One region of the Brevibacterium sp. HMSC24B04 genome, then DNA from elsewhere that is predicted to be linked to it. Evidence: predicted binding sites of a transcription regulator. Region 1 holds the regulator's gene; the other holds the start of a gene.
The links. Region 1 encodes HrcA, which represses chaperone genes, less so after heat shock. Its sites were predicted from a motif close to TTNGCACTCGNNNNNNNCGAGTGCNAA; they were not measured.
Positions count from the first base shown of each region.

Region 2: a site for HrcA is predicted at 1,986-2,012, ahead of groL (chaperonin GroEL). Genes of this name have one in related genera too.

Region 1 is NZ_KV786068.1:234,210-247,040, forward strand. Features, by position in the region: gene dnaJ (molecular chaperone DnaJ) at 1-1,026, opposite strand, end outside; gene hrcA (heat-inducible transcriptional repressor HrcA) at 1,124-2,128, opposite strand; gene HMPREF3092_RS01125 (DUF3097 domain-containing protein) at 2,328-3,176, shown strand; gene HMPREF3092_RS01130 (GNAT family N-acetyltransferase) at 3,176-3,715, shown strand; gene HMPREF3092_RS01135 (DoxX family protein) at 3,782-4,138, opposite strand; gene HMPREF3092_RS01140 (TetR/AcrR family transcriptional regulator) at 4,135-4,728, opposite strand; gene HMPREF3092_RS01145 (hypothetical protein) at 4,806-5,570, opposite strand; gene HMPREF3092_RS11465 (metallophosphoesterase) at 5,738-7,900, opposite strand; gene HMPREF3092_RS11470 (phosphodiester glycosidase family protein) at 7,797-9,518, opposite strand; gene HMPREF3092_RS11140 (hypothetical protein) at 9,581-9,817, opposite strand; gene HMPREF3092_RS01155 (hypothetical protein) at 9,819-10,298, shown strand; gene HMPREF3092_RS01160 (isopenicillin N synthase family dioxygenase) at 10,486-11,490, shown strand; gene HMPREF3092_RS01165 (ATP-binding protein) at 11,631-12,831, shown strand, end outside.
Region 2 is NZ_KV786082.1:114,348-120,525, forward strand. Features, by position in the region: gene HMPREF3092_RS10955 (phospholipase A2) at 1-84, opposite strand, end outside; gene HMPREF3092_RS03605 (DUF3263 domain-containing protein) at 495-746, shown strand; gene HMPREF3092_RS03610 (LytR C-terminal domain-containing protein) at 746-1,432, shown strand; gene HMPREF3092_RS03615 (cold-shock protein) at 1,512-1,718, shown strand; gene groL (chaperonin GroEL) at 2,151-3,782, shown strand; gene HMPREF3092_RS03625 (hypothetical protein) at 3,919-4,773, shown strand; gene HMPREF3092_RS03630 (RNA-binding S4 domain-containing protein) at 4,805-5,023, shown strand; gene HMPREF3092_RS03635 (PspA-associated protein PspAB) at 5,091-5,666, opposite strand; gene htpX (zinc metalloprotease HtpX) at 5,670-6,178, opposite strand, start outside.

The sequences.
Region 1 (12,831 bases):
TTCGCCGCGCATTTCTGAAAGCTGCTGCAGAAGCTTCTTCTGTTCGCCGCTGAGTTTGGTGGGCGTCTGCACGACGACCGTCACCAGCAGGTCGCCGCGGCTTTCCCGGCGCAGGCGGCCCGCACCAAGCCCGGACAGGGTTTCCACGGTGCCGGTCTGGGTGCCCGGTTCGATCGTGAGTTCACGCGGACCGTCAAAGGTTTCGAGTGTCACGGTGCTGCCGAGCGCCGCAGTGGTCATGGGCACGGACAGTTCTGCGCGCAGGTTATCGCCGTCGCGGGTAAAGACGTCATGTTCGCGGACGGTGATTTCGATGTGGAGGTCACCAGCCGGGCCACCGCCGGGGCCGACTTCGCCGTGGCCGGACAGGAGGATGCGGGTGCCGTCGTGCACACCGGCGGGAATTTTGACGGCGAGGGTCTTCTCTTCGCGCACTCGGCCTTCGCCGCCACAGCTGTTGCAGGGGTCTTTGATGACATCGCCGTAGCCGGAGCAGTTGCCGCACACCTGCTGGGTGCGCATGTCACCCAGGATGGTCCGCTGAACAGTCGAAATGGTGCCCGCTCCGTGGCACAGGCCGCAGGTTTCGGGTTTGGTGCCTTCGCGGGCACCGCCGCCGTGGCATGTTTCGCACATGACGGCCGTCTGCACGCGGATGTCCTCTTTGCCGCCGAAGACAGCGGTTTCAAGGTCGATGGTGAGTTCCACGAGGGCGTCGCGACCGGGGCGCACACGCTGGTTCGGAGGGCCAGCATGGCGCGGTCCTCCCCCGCCGAAGAACGTGTCGAACAGGTCGGAGAAGCCGCCGAATCGGCCGGCACCCCCAGTGGAGCCGCCCATGTCGTAGTGGCGTCGCTTATCCGGGTCGGACAGTGTTTCGTAGGCGACGGAGACTTTCTTGAATTCGTCTTCGTGTCCGGGGTTGACGTCCGGGTGGTACTTGCGGGCGAGCTTCCTGTAGGCCTTTTTGATGTCGTCTGCGGAAGCGTCGCGTTCAACGCCAAGTGTTTCGTAGTGATCGCTCACTGCTTCTTCTTTCGTTCGGATGCGTCTGTGAAAAGTGCGGGGTTCGATTGTGTGCTTGCGGTCTTCGGTCGGGCGGTCAGCCGGTCAGAGCGTACAGTCAGTCCGACAGGATGGTTGAGACGTATTTCGCTACGGCTCTGACTGCCGCCATTGTCGTTGGGTAGTCCATGCGGGTGGGGCCGAGCACTGCCAGTGAAGCGGTTGTGTCTTCTGTTCCGTAGCCGGTTGCAATAAGCGATGCTCCGGCCAGGGCTTCGAAGCGGTTCTCACTGCCGATCTGAACGGCAATTCCGTCAGCCTGCATATCCGCCAGCAGCTTGAGCAGCACGACCTGCTCTTCGATTGCTTCAAGCAGCGGGCCCATGTGGGTGCCGAACTCACTTCCGGCACGGGCGAGGTTGGCGGCCCCTGCCATGATGAGCCGGTCCTGCCTCTTGCTGCGGGCAAGTTCCACCAGCCGTTCGGCGATTGCGGTTGCCGTCTGAGCCAGTGCCACGGGCACCGCCAGTCCGCTGAGGGTGTCTTCGACGGCGTCCAGCCGCGTGTCTTCCAGCGCTTCGTTGAAGGCCCGCCGCATGCCGCGGACATCGTCTTCGTCAACCGGGTCGAGCGCTTCGACTATGCGCTGTTCGACTTCACCGGTGTCGGTGATGAGGATGACGAGGATCCGCTCGGGGCTCAACTGCACCAATTCGATGCGCCGGATGGTGGTCTGAGCGCGCACCGGATACTGGATGAGGGCAACTTGGTGTGTCAGCCGCGACAGCAGGCGGACTGTCTGCGCGAGGGTGTCGTCAATGCTCTGCGTGCTGGACAGGATCTGGGAAATGGCCCGCTTTTCTGCACTGGAGAGCGGTTTGACGTCGTCAATGCGGTCGACAAAAGCACGGTAGCCCGCATCGGTCGGGATGCGGCCGGCCGATGTGTGGGGCTGTGCGATGAGGCCTTCTTGTTCGAGTGCCGCCATGTCGTTGCGGATGGTGGCTGAGGAAACACCGAGCTTGTGACGTTCAACGAGGGCTTTCGAGCCAACCGGTTCGTTGGTGGCCACATAGTCTTCGACGATGGCCCGCAGAACTCTGCTGCGCCGCTCGTCGCTCATCCCGCATCGCTCCTATCTGCACCGAACCGGACGGCGTTTGTCAGCCGACCCTCTTGGCACTCTCAGTCTTAGAGTGCCAATTCTAGTGATGCGCGCACATCTATACAAACCCCACCGCGCCTGCGGATGTCGGCCTTGCGAGCAACACTACGCACGACAATGCGGCCAGTGGCGCCGGCACGCGGGTACCGTGGTCATCATGTCTGACCGCTATGGACGCGATGTCCTCTCTTCTGGCCGCACTCACCAACGACCCAAGACCCAGCAGGTTGAGGTCAAACGCGGAATGGTCGTTGAAGAGGTTGAGACCGGCTACGTCGGAGCGATCGTCAAGCTTGAGAAGACCAACGGCGGTTTCCTCATCCACCTCGAAGACCGGCACGGTCGCACGCAGGCGTTCCCCCTGGGCTTCGGCTACCTGCTGGAGGGCAAGTCCGTGGAGCTCACACGTCCGCGGCCGGCTGCACAGAAACAGCCCGGACGCACCGCCTCGGGAAGTCGCACCGTGCAGACCAAGGCGCGAGTCGCCCGGGGCAGCCGCATCTGGGTTGAGGGAAAGCACGATGCGGAGCTGGTCGAGAAGATCTGGGGTGACGACCTGCGGGTCGAGGGGGTTGTTGTGGAACCGTTGGGCGGCCTGGATGACCTCATGGAGGCGCTCGTCGAGTTCCAGCCGGATGCCGAGCACCGGGTTGGGGTACTTGCCGACCACCTAATCGAGGGCACGAAGGAAACGCGGATCGTCAGCGAAGTCGCAAGGCAGCCGTGGGCTGAGCACGTGCGAGTCACGGGTCACCCGTACGTCGACGTTTGGCAGGCCGTGAAGCCGTCGGTTGTTGGGATTTCCGAATGGCCAGAGGTGCCACGCGGAGAAGACTGGAAGCTGGGTGTTCTGCGCCGGATCGGCTGGCCGCACGCCGACCACACCGACACGGCACGAGCCTGGCAGCGGATTCTGGGTTCAGTGAAGTCCATCGCGGATGTCGATTGGACCCTGTCAGGTCGAGTCGAAGAGCTCATTGACTTCGTGACAGTCGGCAGGCACTGATGGCGCACAGCGAAAACCCTTTCCTCAATTCCGGTGAACTGGCTGACGGCACTGTGACTCTCCGCCCGTACCGGCCGGAGGACGCAGACGACCTTGTGGCCACCTGCACGGACGCCTCGGTGCTGGAATGGACGCAGGTCCCCCAGCACTACACCCGTGACATGGCGCTTGACTGGTGCGCGAACCCACCGGAACCCTCGTGGGTCATCACCTCCCCAACAGCAGAACACCCTGGCCGATACTCAGGCCAGATTGATATGCGCGTCCATACTGCCCATTACGTGTCGTTGGGCTACATGTCTGCCCCGTGGGCACGCGAACAGGGACTCATGACAGCTGCTGTGCGGATTGTGACAGATTTCGCCTTTGCGCGCGGCGCACAGCGGGTTGAAATCTGCGTCCACCCCGACAATGCAGCGTCACGCAAGGTTGCTGAGAAAGCGGGGTTCACATTCGAGGGCATCCGCCGCAACGGCGAAGTGCTTCGCGGCGAGGTCCGCGACCTCGCGGTGTATTCCGCCATCCCAGAAGAACACTGAGCACCCCCAATGCAGCAGGGCAGCCTGTTTTGTTCGCCTTGGGGCGGCGAGGCTGGAAGAGCCTGACTACAGGAAGCTCAACCCCATAGTGACGCAAGACAGCACTAGCATCCCCAAACAGTTGATCCAAAAGGCAGAGCCTGTCGCTTTTGCTCGTATGTGCCCCACAGCCGCGCAGAGAAAATAGGCAATGACCCCGGCGTTAGCCGAGAAAGCCAGTCCAGGCACCCATATTCCCGCAATGAGTCCACCGACTGCGAGCATCTTGATCACGAGCAAGGACCACCACCAGTTCTCGGGGAAGTTAACGCTGTGAAGACAGTCGCGAATGAAGCGGACTGGCTTGATGGACAGGGCTACATCCCCGAGGAGAACAGCGGCCAGAAACGCCGGCAGCATCCAGAACGTTGGAATCAGGGTCATGAGTCGCCTCCTGTATGCGGGCATATTGCCGCGAAGATATCGCTCAGCTGAGCCAAGAACCGTTGTTTGGAGATCTCAGGTGTTGCAGCCCAGATGAACAGGTTGCCGATGTAGGCAGCGTGAAGCGCTTTGGCGCGTCTGCGCACTTTGGTCGCATTTGAGCACCCACAGGCAGCTATGGCCTGCTGGAACACTGTGGTCAATCTCTGTGCGAGGTCCGTGAAGACCACGGATGTGTGTCGTCCGCTGACGAGAATTGAGGCATAGACCTGCGCGAGGCCACGACGTTCGTCGAACAGCGCCGCGAATGGCTCGACCACGGCGACTGCGTCTGCGCCGCAGCGCACCTCCGCGGCATAGTTCTGCGCATCAGCATGGGCTTGACGTTCCGCAATGAGACCGTCGAAGAGCTCCACGAGCAGAGCCTCTTTGTCACCGACAGACATGACCGTTCCGGCACTCACTCCCGCTTCCTGGGCTATGCCGCGCACAGTTGTCACCTGGAACCCCCGTTCATGGAACAGACGATCCGCTGCGTCTAACACGGCGCGGCGAGTTTCATTGCGCGCCGAAGAGCGAACACCAGCCATCTAAACCTCCCTGAACATGTTCACTGAACACGTTCAGTGTAGGCGCGGTTCGGCTCCGAGTCATATCCGCACAAAAGTTATGCCGTTCTGCGAATCGGCTTGGCGCCAGAGGCAACTTTGCGTTCCGAGCGCTTCTGGGCGATTCTGCATTGGGCCTCATAGTGAGCTTCAGACACGGTAGAGAACAGCCATAGCGCGAAGCCAAGCAGAGGACCGGCAACTACGAGAATCAAAGCGAAAGCCGTGGCCGTAACAACAACTCCAGCCTGGGCTCCACATCGCAAAAGGGTACCTACCACTGGCACAAACAGATCCTGTATTTGCAGTTTGCAGATAGCCAGGTAAGTGACGAGCAGAATGACCGCGAGGACCACGATAACTGCGCCTAGGACCCAAGAGAGGGAATACAACCAGCCGTACGCCCATTGCAAAGATCCGAACTGTGCGGCAAACATCAGGGATATCCAAGCTGTGCTCGGTGCCCGAGCGCCAAGCAGCCCTGAAGCCTGAAAGTCGAGGTGCCACTCGTTCTTTTGCGCGCTGAAGAAGGGCATTGCAAGCATGGAGACAACGGCGAGGAATGCAATCCCAATAAAAAGATGATTCGCCGAAGAGTTTGGCTGCGTAAGAACTGGTGGGAGGCTTGTTTCGAACCACTCCCCGATGCTGTGGGCACCAATGCCCCTGAACACCCCAGAGAGAACCTCGTTGGGGCGCTGATCACGAATGGACGCGACGATCATCAAAATGCCAGCGACGCATCCAAGCCATTGGTAAACCGAGTCCCGGCCGATCTTCAAATCCTTAATTAGGGCAAGCAACATTCCGCCTACTTCGTTCACGGATACTCCTCTCTGAGCTGCCTTCACCATGCCAGCCGCCACTGACATGACATGTTGAGAACGATTCGGCCTACAAGGAAGGCTCGCGCCCGCAATAATGACGGGGCGGTCACCCTTGCAGGTGACCGCCCCACCATCAGTAGTCCAGGCGCCTATCGGCATACGCGTCAGTGCTTAGCTTTGCGCCTCGTTCCCATCAGCAGCACACTGCCCGTGCCGATGCCCGCCAGGGCAAGCACCAACAGTGCGGCCGCTTCGGTTCCCGTACGCGGAAGTGCACCAGACTGAGCACCCGAACCAGCTGACGCGCCCTCTGCCGAGGTGCCGCTGCCGGAACCGCTGTCTTCTGCGGTGTCGCTGCCGGTCGAGTCTTCCGAGGTGCCGCCACCCGACTGACCATCGCCGGCGTCACCCGGTTCGTCACCTTCCGAACCGTCTGAGTCAGAGCCGCCCGGCTCTGATTCACCCGGTTCTTCACCTTCGTCAGGGTTCTCCGGCGTTTCCGGCTCCGGCTGTTCGTTATCAGCTGCAGGAACTGTCACCTTCTGGGTCGCAGTCCGGCCATTGACGGTCACGCTCAGCTTTGCCGTTCCCGGGCGAAGCGCTGTGATCTCGCCGGTCGACGGGTTGAATCGAATGACAGCGTCCTGAGCTGCCGCTCGCTCGAACTGCTGGTTGCCGTCGACAACCTGCACGCCGTCGCCGCCCCACTGAGCGGTAACAGGCCACGCCACCGGAACGGTACGACCGTCCTGCGTAAACGATGCGGTAGCCGAGCTGCTCTCACCGAGCGGAACAACACCGGCGGCCTCGAGCGACACCTCGTCAACCCAGGGGCGGGTTTCAGCCGCCAGCCAGTTCACACGGTCCTGAGGTGACGGGTCCTTTCCGACCGTGCCCTTGACCGGATCGATACCGAGCATCGTCCAGCCGGTGAAGCCGCCGGTTTCCGGTGTTCCCGCCGGGTTCTTACCCGAGTTTCCGTTGATCAGATAGGTCACGCTCTCAACAGCCGAACCGTGGAAAGCACCGACGTGACCGTTGATGACCGCAGCCGACTTACCCGAGGATCGCTTGAAATCGGCCATAAGCTTCTCAAAAGCGCGTGCTTCGCGCTGATCCGACAGCTGGCTGCTCTTGGTGGGCAGCGGATCGTTCGGCGGGTGGTGGAAGAACACCGTGACACCCGTCAGCTTGTCATCAGCCGCGACTTCGTCCAGCTGCTTTTCAAGCTTTTCGATCTGGTCGATTCCGCCGCTGCGCAGCGAACCGCCAGCGGTGTTGAGTGTGATCACGCGGGTGCCATCGAGGTCCTGCGAAGTTGTTGCCGGGCCGATCTCCTTTTCGAACACGCCGATGTCTTTGCTGCCCATGATTTCGTGGTTGCCGGGTACGTAGACGTGCGGAATGTTCTTATCCCACTCTTCGTCGAGGATCTTCTTCGCCAGGTCGAAGTCCTCCTTCGACCCTTCGTCCACGAAGTCACCGTCGATGATGAGCAGGTCAGGCTTAGCTTTGCGGATTTCACGCAAAGTGCGGCGGGCGCCTTCAACGGCTGCAGAATCAGGCTGTTTGGCGATGAACTGCGCATCACTCATCACGGCGATCCGCTGGGGGCGGTCTGCTGTGGTCCCGTGGGCAAGCAGTGCCGGGTCGTGGATTGCGGAGTCCTTTTCGCCTTCCGCAGTCGGCACTGTTGTCACCTGGAGGTTGGAGACCGCGATGTCGCCCTTGTACTGGGCTTCCGGTCGGGTTTCCATGATGCGGATGCGGTCGACTGTCAGTGGCTGTGCCAGGCCGTCCGGGACGGCGAACCTGACCTTCTGCCAGCCTTCTTCTTCGAGGTGGTCCCCGTCGAGGTTGGCGACTGTGCCATTGGCGTCGGTCACCTGCAGGCGGGGCCACGCGCCTGTGCCGTCACTTTTCACGTCGAGGCTGAAGCCGATGGCTGTGCCGTCGACAGGTTCGGTTTCCTTCGAGCCCAGGTAGAAGCCGCGGGTGGCTGCCGAGGTGGTGAAGTCGTACTTCATGCCGATGGCAGGCTTGCCGTCCCGGCCTTCTGCTTTGGCGATCTCGCCGGACGCGCGTGCATTCGCGGTTTCGAAGTTCTCGGGGTCCGAGAAGTCCCACACGGCAGTGTCCTTGGTTCCGTAGGCGACTGTCACAGTGGTGCTGAGGTCGCCGACGGTGAAGGTGATCTTGCCCGTGGGTGTTTCGCCTGTCGCCTTAACGGTCCAGGTGCCCAGTCCGTCGTCTTCGACTTCTACTCCCCCCGGTGGTGCTGACCTTGACGTCGGAGGTTTCGATGCGCGCCCGCTGGCCGTCAGCATCGAGACCGGTGAGGGTGATCTTCGCGCTGGCGTCAGCGTCTGGCAGGCTGAGTGACTTCTCCGAGGCGCGCAGGGCGATGGCTTTGCCGAGCACCCGCAGCTTCGTTTCGTCGCTCTTGTCGCCCGCGCTGTAGGTGACCGTGCCGGTTCCGCGTTCTTCACCAGTGATGCGGGCTGTGTTCTTGTCAGTCGCGGCGACCTTCAGGGGCGCGTCTGCGCTGAACTTTCCTGCGGCTTCAGCCGGGGAGAGGTTGGAGGACAGTCCCGTGCCCTTCACGGTGCGGGTGAGCCCTGGGAACACCGCGTCCTCGCCTTTCAGACCGAGGCTCAGCTGAACGCCCGAGGTGTCGTCGGACTTTGCGGAGGAGTAGAAGACGAGGGCGTTGGGCACCTCGCGCACCTGTCCATCCGAGGGGGTGTTCCAGATCTTGGGACCGTCATCACCTGCTACGCGGGCGGACATGGCGGACGATCCACCGCCGTCGAGGTTGAGCGCGTTGTGCGCACCCATGTCACGCAGCAGCTCACCGATTTCGGTGAGGTTCATACCGCGTGACTTGTTTGAGCGGCCGTCGAGTACCATGACGTACAGTTCGGTTCCATCTTTGCTGATGCCGACGGCGGTGCGCGGGTGGGTGCCCGTTGCCAGGCTGTCGGTCATCTTCGGCACTGTGCCGTTGGTGAGAATCTGGTGTGATCCTGCGATGCCGAGGTCGACGTCTTCAGACGGTCCCACTTCGATTTCAACCTTGTCGCCCTCTTCCAGCTGGGCGATGGTCTCGGCGCCTGCTTCACGGCCGATGAGCACCTGGGTGCCATCGGCCACGCGGCGCTTGCCGAAGCTGTCGACAATGTCGGTGGTTTCCGTGACGGTGCCGTCTTCGATAACGGCCGCGGCGATCTTCCTAGCCTTCTTGTCCGGCGCTCCCACCGGGCGGTCGAGGGTGTAGTCACCCCACGCCGAGGTGTAGACGCCGATTCCGTCCGCTGCCAGCTGCGGGGTGTTCATGCCGGCGAGTTCGTGCTTTTTGCCTTCGGGCAGTGTTGCGGTGCCCGTTGCGGAAAGCTGCTGGACTGCTGCACGGCTCTGGGCGATCGTCAGGGACGGCTGAGGCTTCGAATTTCCTGCGCGCAGGCCGTCGCTGCTGACCGATGTGTAGATCGGGGCGTCAGAGTGGTTGATGTCGAAGAACGTGCCGTTGACTGCTGCAACAGCTTCTTTTCCACGCGGACCCTGGTGCATCACATCGTCCAGCGGTGCGCGTCCCGTTACCGTCCCGGTGTCGCGCAGGTCAGTTGAAAGTGTCGACTCGCTCAGATCAGCGGTGAGAACGCTGCCTTCGTTCCAGCCGGGCTGTTCGAGGCGGGAAAAAGTGGTCAGGTCCAGGCCGGGAGCAACCGGCTGGGTTTCCGAGGTCCGCAGTACGCCGCCCCTGGACAGCTGTTCGTCGGTGACCTCTGCGGCAGCAGGTGCGGCCTGCCATGTTTCGAGTGCGGTCAGCCCCGGTGTGAGAAGCGCAAAGACCGCAAGCAGCGCAAAAATGCGAGCGCGGATCGTTTGGTGCTTCAGAGAGCCGAGATGGGCAGTGTCGGTGTGCTCAGCAGCTGGAGAGCGCATCAAAGCCTTCCTGGGAAAACAATGTGTGGGTGCTCTGAAACCGTAAAAGGGCGAAGCGTCACTCAGATCACTCGCAGATGAATATCGCGTAACCACTCAACGGCCTCCTGACCTGCGACGATGATGTTGGGAGAATCCAGACGAGCACCCGGCAAACCGGGCTCGGAAAGGGTGCCGTCGGCACCTCGTGAGTGACATCGTGGTGAACTCCCCGTGAAGGGGGCCTGGGAGCCCGACCGAACCGGCTGTTCAGACGCGCGGTCGATGTAAAACTGGCTGTCTGACGACAGAGAGGTCACGGTGTTCTCCATTTTCAAGAAGAAGCACAGCGAGCCGGCGGCGGCTCCGCTTGGCGATTCCCCTGACGCTCACCCGGTACCCGCAATGGATTTTGATTTCACAGCGCAGGCGCCCGATGGGTGGGAGCTGCTCATCGATGGAGAGAACCCCGCTGCGATCGGCTCTTTCGAGCAGGTCCGTTCAGCACTAGCGGGACTGGAGGAATGGGGATGCGCCGTCGTGCAGAAGTCCGGTGACCCAGCGCTGAGCGCGCAAGCGCTGTACAAGGGTGAGCGCTGCTATCAGCCGGAAGTGCTCACTGGCAGTGAACCGCTCATCTACGGGCTTCCCACCAAGAAGGGCCGCAACAGTGAGGAGGCCGGGCTCGATGATGCCGCCCTAGTGCTGTGCACTTTTATCCGCGAGGACGGAGCACTCCCCCAGATTGCGCACCTCGTGACTTCTCACCCCGAGCCGGGGGTTTCCTTCGGCGGGCTCTGAGCGCAGGCTCCGAAGTTGAGGCTGGAGTCAGCCTGCCGTTTCAGTCATCGTCTGTAACAGAACGTCAAAGAAACCAGCCCAAGATGACGGAACCTTTCCGGCCGTGACAGCGGAACCCCGTGGGCGCCTCGTACGTGTCTAGCTTCGGCGTTGTTCATTCACCCGAGCGAAGAATGCAGAGGCGCCCATGACCGCGAAACAGCTGCCCATCCTTGATCTCAGCCTGGCCGACGACCCGGCAACCGCCGAGCAGTTCCGCGAAGAGCTGCGCCGGGTGACACACGAAATCGGGTTCTTCTACCTGACAGGTCACGGAATTCCCGCTGAGGATTTCGCACAGATTCTCGAAGTCTCGCAGAAGTTCTTCGACCTGCCGGAAGAAGAGAAACTCGCAATTGAGAACACTCACTCCAAGCACTTCCGCGGATACACCCGCACCGGCGGCGAACACACGCGAGGTGTTGTCGACTGGCGCGAACAGATCGACATCGGTGCTGACCGGCCCGCGATTGCCGAACCGGAACACGATTACGACAACCTACGCGGCCCCAATCAGTACCCGGAGTCACTCCCGGAGCTCAAAACCATTACCGACAGCTGGTTTAAGCAGCTGTCGGAGGTCGGCGACAAGCTGCTGAGCGAATGGGCGCTGAGCCTGGGCCAGCCGGCTGATCACTTCGCACCCGCATTTGCGAATGAGCCCGAATCGTTCATCAAGATCATCCGCTACCCGGCTGCCGTTGATGATTCCGTCACGCAGGGCGTGGGCGAACACCGTGACTCCGGCACTCTCACGCTGCTGTACCCGCAGCCGGGAACTTCGGGACTGCAGGTGCTAACAGCCGACGGGTGGATCGATGCTGATCCGATTGAGAACACCTTCATCGTCAACATCGGCAAGCTGTTGGAAGTCGCAACCGACGGCTACCTCAAGGCGACGCTCCACCGTGTGCTGCCGACCAAGCCCGGTGAAGACAGGATCTCGGTGCCGTTCTTCTACAACCCGGCACTGAGCGCGCAGCTGCCGGCAGTGACTCTCCCGCCGGAGCTTGCCTCGAAGGCGCGCGGGGTTTCGGTCGACGAACTCGATGTCCTGCACACCGTCTACGGCGACAATGCCTTCGCTTCCCGCCTGCGCAGCCACCCCAATGTGACCGAGAAGCACTACCCGCACCTCGTCGGAGCACAGTGACGGGAGCTGTTGAGGTGTCTGTTCAGGCACCGGGCCGATAAATTAGCGGCTAACAGTCCGATAAACTGCCTGGTAACGAGGCGATAAGTTGGCGGTTATCTCCTCGATAAATCGGCGGTTAGCCTGCTATTGTTCAGACTATGGCCATCGACTACCCGACTGACAGCCCCTCGTATCTCCCGCGCTACATCGACCTTGAATTGGACGAGCTGACGGGGGCATCTGCCATCGCCATCGACGGACCAAAAGCAGTGGGCAAGTCCGAGACGGCCACAAGGCGAGCGAATCGAACATACTTCCTCGACCGTGACAGCGAACGGGAGCTCCTTCGAGCTGACATGGACGCCCTATTGGTTGCCGAAGACACACTGTGCATCGATGAATGGCAGCACTTGCCTCAAGTTTGGGATGCGGTGAGGAGGAATGTAGACAAGCAGGTAACCACGCGCTACCTGCTGACCGGAAGCGCCACACCCAAGCAGGGCGTCGATACGCACTCAGGCGCCGGACGTGTGATCAGCCTACGGATGCGACCACTCGCCCTGTCTGAGCGCGCTGACACCTCACCAACGGTCAAAATCGCTGAGCTCTTCACAGGCACAGCCACAATCTCCGGCCACACAGACTATTCGCTGACAGACTATGCTGAAGCACTGTCCGCTACCGGACTGCCGGGCGTCTGCCGACAGCCAGCCCGGCTTCGTCGCCAGCTCATCGACGCCTATGTTCAGCGCGTTATCGACCGCGACGTTCCAGAGCAGGGACTCCTGGTGCGCAAACCAGAATCGCTGCGTGCATGGTGGGCGGCATACGCAGCGGCATCCTCAACCACCACCTCGTACACCAAAATTCTGAACGCCGCCTCTCCGGGTGACGCTGCCAAAATCTCCAAAGATTCGGCTCTGGGTTACCGCGACATCCTCAGCAAACTATGGCTGTTGGATCCGGTACCGGCATGGTTCCCCAACCCCTCCCCATTCAAAAAGCTCACTGCTGCCCCGAAGCATCAGATATTTGATCCCGGCATTGCGGCCGCTCTGCTCGGTCTTACGCCGAACATCCTTACCTCCGGCGAGCCCGGCTCGTGGGAGCTGTTTGGCCAGCTCTTCGAATCGCTGGTCACTCTCACTGTTCGCGCGGCTGGACAGGCTTCCGAGGCGAAGGTCTCACATCTGCGCACACAAGGCGGAGCACAGGAGATCGACCTGATTCTTGAACGGTACGACGGCAGGGTCGTTGCCTTCGAAGTGAAGTTGAAGCCAACACCCACGGACAGGGACGTTCGCCACCTGCATTGGTTGGGCGATCACATCGGTCCGCGCTTGGCGGACAAGGTCGTGG
Region 2 (6,178 bases), on a different contig from region 1:
TGTGGTGATCGCCAGTGCAAAGGCAGACAGCACTGCGGTGGAAATAACTATCAGCCGACCTAGAAGCGACGAATGCGTAGACATTTTGTCCTCCATTATTTAAATGCGCTGCGTCTTTGCGAGCGCTGTCTTGATTGTAAACTCAAGTTGGCTGATTGCGAGTAGATTTTTTCGATTGAAATTTGAAATGGTGTGTTATCTTATTTGACCTGCGTCCAGGCCTTCGGGGCTGACGGGGGAGGAGTTGCGAAGGTTGTAGGCATCGGCGCGTCAGCGGGGATAGTGCCAACGGGCAGTGTACTTCTGTCTTTATTTATTCACCGGCACCTTGTCACACAACAGGTGCAATAGTGGTGACCCGCCGTGCTTCGATACCGCGCTGCGTCGCACGCCCGTAAACGTCGGGGAAAGTGAATTGTCTGGTCCCATAGTCTCGGACGAGGCCTGGCGGGAAGCTGGGCCGCCGGTATCATGGCCGGAGAAGAGGAGGGAGCATGTCGCAGGAGCTTACGGAACTCGAAGCGGAGATTCTTCGCTTCGAAGGTCAGTGGCCCACCTACGGGGGAGCCAAGGACCGTGCGATCCGCGAGCAGTTCGACCTGTCTGCCGCCCAGTACTTCCAGGTGCTGGGCAGACTCCTCGACAACCCAGCGGCCTATGTCGAAGATCCCGTTCTCATCAAACGGCTTCGCAGAATCCGCGACTCCCGACAGGACACAAGAGCACAGGCGAGGATCCCACGCTGATGGCAGAAGAACCCCAGTACGAAACCCGCGCGGAGCGTCGCGCAGCTGACGCGGCCAACCGTCGAGTCGGAGCTCACCGGGCCGGAGCGTCGGCAGGCAGCTACAAGGCGGCAACCGCTGTTGTCGTTGTCCTCGCCCTGGTGGCGGTCCTCCTGATCGTCGGCGCGGTGAGAATCATCCTCTCCGCCGGTTCTGACCCAGAGGCCAAGGTCGAAGAACAGCAGCAGGTCGAGCCCGGTGCAGACGATTCCAAGGATGAGTCTTCGAAGTCGGCTGATCCCAGCGAAAGCGAATCGGGCGAAGCCTCGGAAGGTCCTTCTGATGAAGCCTCAGAGAGCACCCCGAGTGACGGCGAGTCCACCGGCAGCAGTGACGTTAAGACCGTCGCGGGCGAAAGCGGCGACCCGAACCTGTCGATCCTCAACGCGTCCGGCGTCAACGGCGCAGCCCGCAAGTACGCCGACCAGTACGAGTCCCAGGGCTGGACGCTTGGCCGCGTGGGCAACGCCGGCACCAACGTGTCGTCGACCACCGTGTACTACTCGTCTTCGGAATACCGTGACGCGGCTGAACGTGTTGCCGAGGGCCTCGGTGGTGTCAGCGTTGAGCAGTCCAGCCGCTACCGGGTGGGCGTGACGATCATCATGGGCCCCGATGTGGCAAACAGCGACCCTTCTGAGGGTTGAGCCTGAAGCTGTTTCGGGTGGGCGGCTAAGCCCCGCCGGAACGGTAGACTGAAGTTTCGTTCCACATTTGGGAGATGACATGACACAGGGAACCGTCAAATGGTTCAACGCGGAAAAGGGCTACGGCTTCATTGCCGTGGACGATTCCTCCGACGAAATCTTCGTCCACCACTCGGCAATCCAGATGGAAGGCTACCGTTCGCTGGCTGAAGGCGGCCGCGTGCAGTTCGAGATCGCCCAGGGCGAAAAGGGTGCACAGGCTGAGAACGTCGAACCTCTCGACTGACAGCCAGCCCAGCTGAACTTCTCACGAGGGGGAGGGACAGAATTCTGTCCCTCCCCCTCGTCATGTTCTTTAGGGGGTCGGCGGGTGCGGCGAGGTGCCGACGACAGGGGAGCGGCGCCTCGTCCCAGAACACCGGCCCACCCTTTAGCAGCAAAAACTCCCTTTAGCAGTGGTTGCTAAGGCGCAGATCCCGGCTATCGGGAGTTTTTGTGCGGCTAAGGCGTGGATTCCGGCTAACGGGTGTGCCAGAAGGGACAACGTTCAGCATTTGCACTCTCATGTCGAGAGTGCTAAATCTAGTGGTGGTGAAATGCACTGCCCAGGCAGAGGTCGCCGGGCCTGAAGAAGGGATTCAGGTTCAGCTTCCTGCCGTCGCGGGCACCTGGCGGTGCTAGTCAACTGCCACCCCTTACAGGGAGGAAGCCAGCCACTATGGCAAAGCTCATTGCATTCGACGAAGAAGCTCGTCGCGGCCTGGAGACCGGCCTGAACACCCTGGCTGATGCAGTCAAGGTGACGCTTGGTCCCCGCGGACGCAATGTTGTTCTCGAAAAGAAGTGGGGCGCACCCACCATCACGAACGACGGTGTGTCCATCGCCAAGGAAATCGAGCTCGAAGACGCCTACGAAAAGATCGGCGCCGAACTCGTCAAGGAAGTCGCCAAGAAGACCGACGACGTCGCAGGTGACGGTACGACCACCGCTACCGTTCTGGCTCAGGCTCTCGTGTCCGAAGGTCTGCGCAACGTCGCAGCCGGTGCGGACCCGCTCAGCCTCAAGCGCGGCATTGAAAAGGCCGTCGACTCGCTGACCGAAGTTCTGCTCGACTCCGCCAAGGAAATCGAAACCAAGGAACAGATCGCTGCCACCGCCGGCATTTCCGCTGGCGACCCTGCAATCGGCGAACTCATTGCCCAGGCCATCGACAAGGTCGGCAAGGAAGGCGTCGTCACCGTCGAAGAGTCCAACACCTTCGGCCTCGAACTCGAACTGACCGAGGGTATGCGCTTCGACAAGGGCTACATCTCCGGTTACTTCGTGTCTGACGCAGAGCGCCAGGAAACGGTGCTCGAGGACCCCTACATCCTCATCGTCAACTCCAAGATCTCGAACGTGAAGGACCTCCTGCCGGTTCTCGAGAAGATCCAGCAGTCCGGCAAGCCGCTGCTGATCATCGCAGAAGACGTCGAAGGCGAAGCCCTCGCCGTCCTCGTGGTCAACAAGATCCGCGGCACCTTCAAGTCGGTCGCCGTCAAGGCTCCCGGCTTCGGTGACCGCCGCAAGGCTCAGCTCGCTGACATTGCGATCCTCACCGGCGGTCAGGTCATCGCCGAAGAGGTCGGCCTCAAGCTGGAGAACGCATCGCTCGACCTGCTGGGCACCGCCCGCAAGGTTGTTGTCACCAAGGACGAAACCACCATCGTCGAAGGTGCTGGCGACGCCGACGAAATCGCCGGTCGCGTGCAGCAGATCCGCACCGAGATCGAAAACTCGGACTCGGACTACGACCGCGAAAAGCTGCAGGAGCGCCTGGCCAAGCTGGCCGGCGGTGTTGCAGTCATCAAGGCCGGAGCCGCAACCGAAGTCGAACTGAAGGAAACCAAGCACCGCATCGAAGATGCCGTCCGCAACGCCAAGGCTGCTGTGGAAGAGGGCATCGTCGCCGGCGGTGGCGTGGCCCTCATCCAGGCAAGCGCCAAGGCCTTCGAAAACCTCAACCTTGAAGGTGACGAAGCCACCGGTGCAGCCATCGTCAAGGTGGCCATCGAAGCTCCGCTCAAGCAGATCGCCATCAACGCCGGCCTCGAACCCGGAGTTGTTGCCGAAAAGGTGCGCGGACTCGAAACCGGTCACGGTCTCAACGCTGCAACCGGCGAATACGAAGACCTCCTGGCTGCCGGTGTCAACGACCCGGTCAAGGTGACCCGCTCTGCTCTGCAGAACGCCGCTTCGATCGCAGGCCTGTTCCTCACGACAGAAGCCGTTGTGGCCGACAAGCCGGAGCCCGCACCCGCAGGTGACCCCACCGGCGGAATGGGCGACATGGGCGGCATGGGCTTCTGACCCAGCCGGCCGTGAACACGGTCCACTAGGCAAAGCCGCGGGCGCAGACACACTGTCTGCGTCCGCGGTTTTTCTGTGCGCGTACACGGTTTCCGCTGACCTGCAATTCAGTGTCTTCGCAGGATGGACGACCATAATGGAGCCGTACGATTCACGCGGAGAAGGGACTTTCATGGGCTTCGCTTTCCTCGTCATTCTGGTTGCCGGCGGCGCTGCTGCGTTCGCCATTGCTCGCAGCAACAAGAAGAACGAAGAGGCGGCTCGGCAAAGTGAACTCGCAATCGTTGCCAAAGCGTCAGAAGAGGATGTCACGCAGTTCGGTGAAGAAGTTCGGGCCCTTGACCTAGAAACCGCAGGTGTTGATTTGGGTGACGGCGGCCGTCAGGACTACCAGAAGGCCATCAGCTGCTATGACCTTGCGAAGGACCTCCTGGACAAGATCACTCGTCCCGAAGATATCCGCCACGTGACAGAAGCCCTGGAAGACGGCCGCTATGCCGCCAGCTGTGTGCGTGCCCGCGTAGAAGGCAAACCGCTGCCCACCCGCCGTCCGCCGTGCTTCTTCAACCCGCAGCACGGCCCCAGTGTCGAAGACATCGACTGGGCGCCCGCTGGCGGTCAGCCCCGCCCCATTCCCGTCTGTGCCGCAGACGCCGAACGCGTTGCGGTCGGGGCTGAACCGTCAGTGCGCAAAGTGACTCTTGCCGACGGGATGTCGCGCAGGGCCTACTGGGAGGCAGGCCCTGCCTACGCCGAATACAATCGCGGCTACTACTCGAACTACGCCAGCTCCGGCATGCTTCCCGGTGTGCTCATGGGTGCGATGCTCATGGGGCCGATGATGGGCGGCATGGGAGCCTGGGACGGTTCCTACGCCGATGGTTACCAGGACGGCCTGGCCGCTGACGGTGGCGCGGGCGATGCCGGGGACATGGGCGGTGACATGGGCGACTTCGGCGGAGGCTTCGGCGATTTCGACTTCGGCTTCTGATTGACTGGTATCGGGAATCAGAAGGAGAACAGTGGAAGAAGTCTGGATTCGCGACGACAGCATTCGCCTAGGTCAGGTGCTCAAACTCTCTGGCTTCGTTGAAGACGGAGTCATGGCCAAAGAGCTCATTCAGGACGGTCAGGTGTTCGTCAATGGCGAGCTCAATTCGCGGCGCAGCTCAAACGTCAATGTCGGCGATGTGATTGCTGTTCCCGCTCTTGACATCGAATTCACCATCACACGCGGCTGAGCCGTTCGACAGCTTCACGCGGTGGAGCGTTTACAGCGTTGCGCATCCGCTGAGCTCTCAGCTGACTTCAGTCGAGCATGCCCGGTGCGTCCCACAGGGGCGACCACTTTGACGTGTCTTCTTCAAAGCGAAGATCAGCGCCGATTGCTGCTTTGATGTTGAACTCTTCGGCGTTGTCGCGTCGGTGAGGTCCCGTCTGCACAAACGGGTAGAACGTCCCGCGCTTGTACAGGTAGACGAGTGCCGCGCGTGTGCCGGAGGGTGTGCTGAAGTACAGTGATGAGCACAGCAGCATGGGGCCGAAGCCCGCGTTCTCAATGGAGCTGTTGACTGCGTGCAGGTTTGTGACCAGGCCGGGGATGTCGCGTGCCTGGTTGCTCAGCACGTGCCACGAATAGCCGTAGCTGTCGTCTTCTGTGCGCACCTGAAGGTCGGCATCTTTGGCGATCAGCGCCGAGGCTTCGCGCACAGCATCCGCCGATGCGCCGCCTTCGACCGCGCGGTAGGCCACTGAGGCAACGCCGGTGGGCGCATAGTCTGTTGCGGCTTCCAGTGTCAGCGCTGCAGGCGGCAGGCCGAAAAGAGCGTCAAGGTTCGGTTTGACCGGTTTGGAGCGGCCCAGAAGAGCGTCGAAGAAACCCATTCCTCACCTCTGTGACAGGTTGCGGGCGATGTCCTGCAGCTGGGCCAGGCGCTTTTCCAGGCTGGGGTGCGTGGAGAACAGCTGTGTGACGGACTTTCCGTTGACCGCGGGAATAAGCGCGAGGTGGTTGGCGGCACCGGCTGCCCGCAGGTCCTGGTCGGGGACTTTGGTCATCTGCCCGGAGATCTTCATAAGAGCGCTGGCCAGAGTGGAGGGCTGACCCGTCAGGTAAGCGGCGGCACGGTCAGCGGCGAGTTCGCGGTAGCGGCTGAGGGCGCGGATGAGCACGAAGCTGATCGCGTAGACGATGGCACCCACGAGCATCATAGCGACCATGACTGCCGCGGCGTTGTTGTTGCGCCCGCCGTAGCGGGCGTACATGCCGGAGCGGACCATGAGGCCTGCGACAACGCCCGTAACACCGGCAACAGTCATGACGGTGACATCGCGGTGGGCAACGTGAGCAAGTTCGTGGGCGAGCACCACTTCGACCTCTGCGGGTTCGAGCGTTT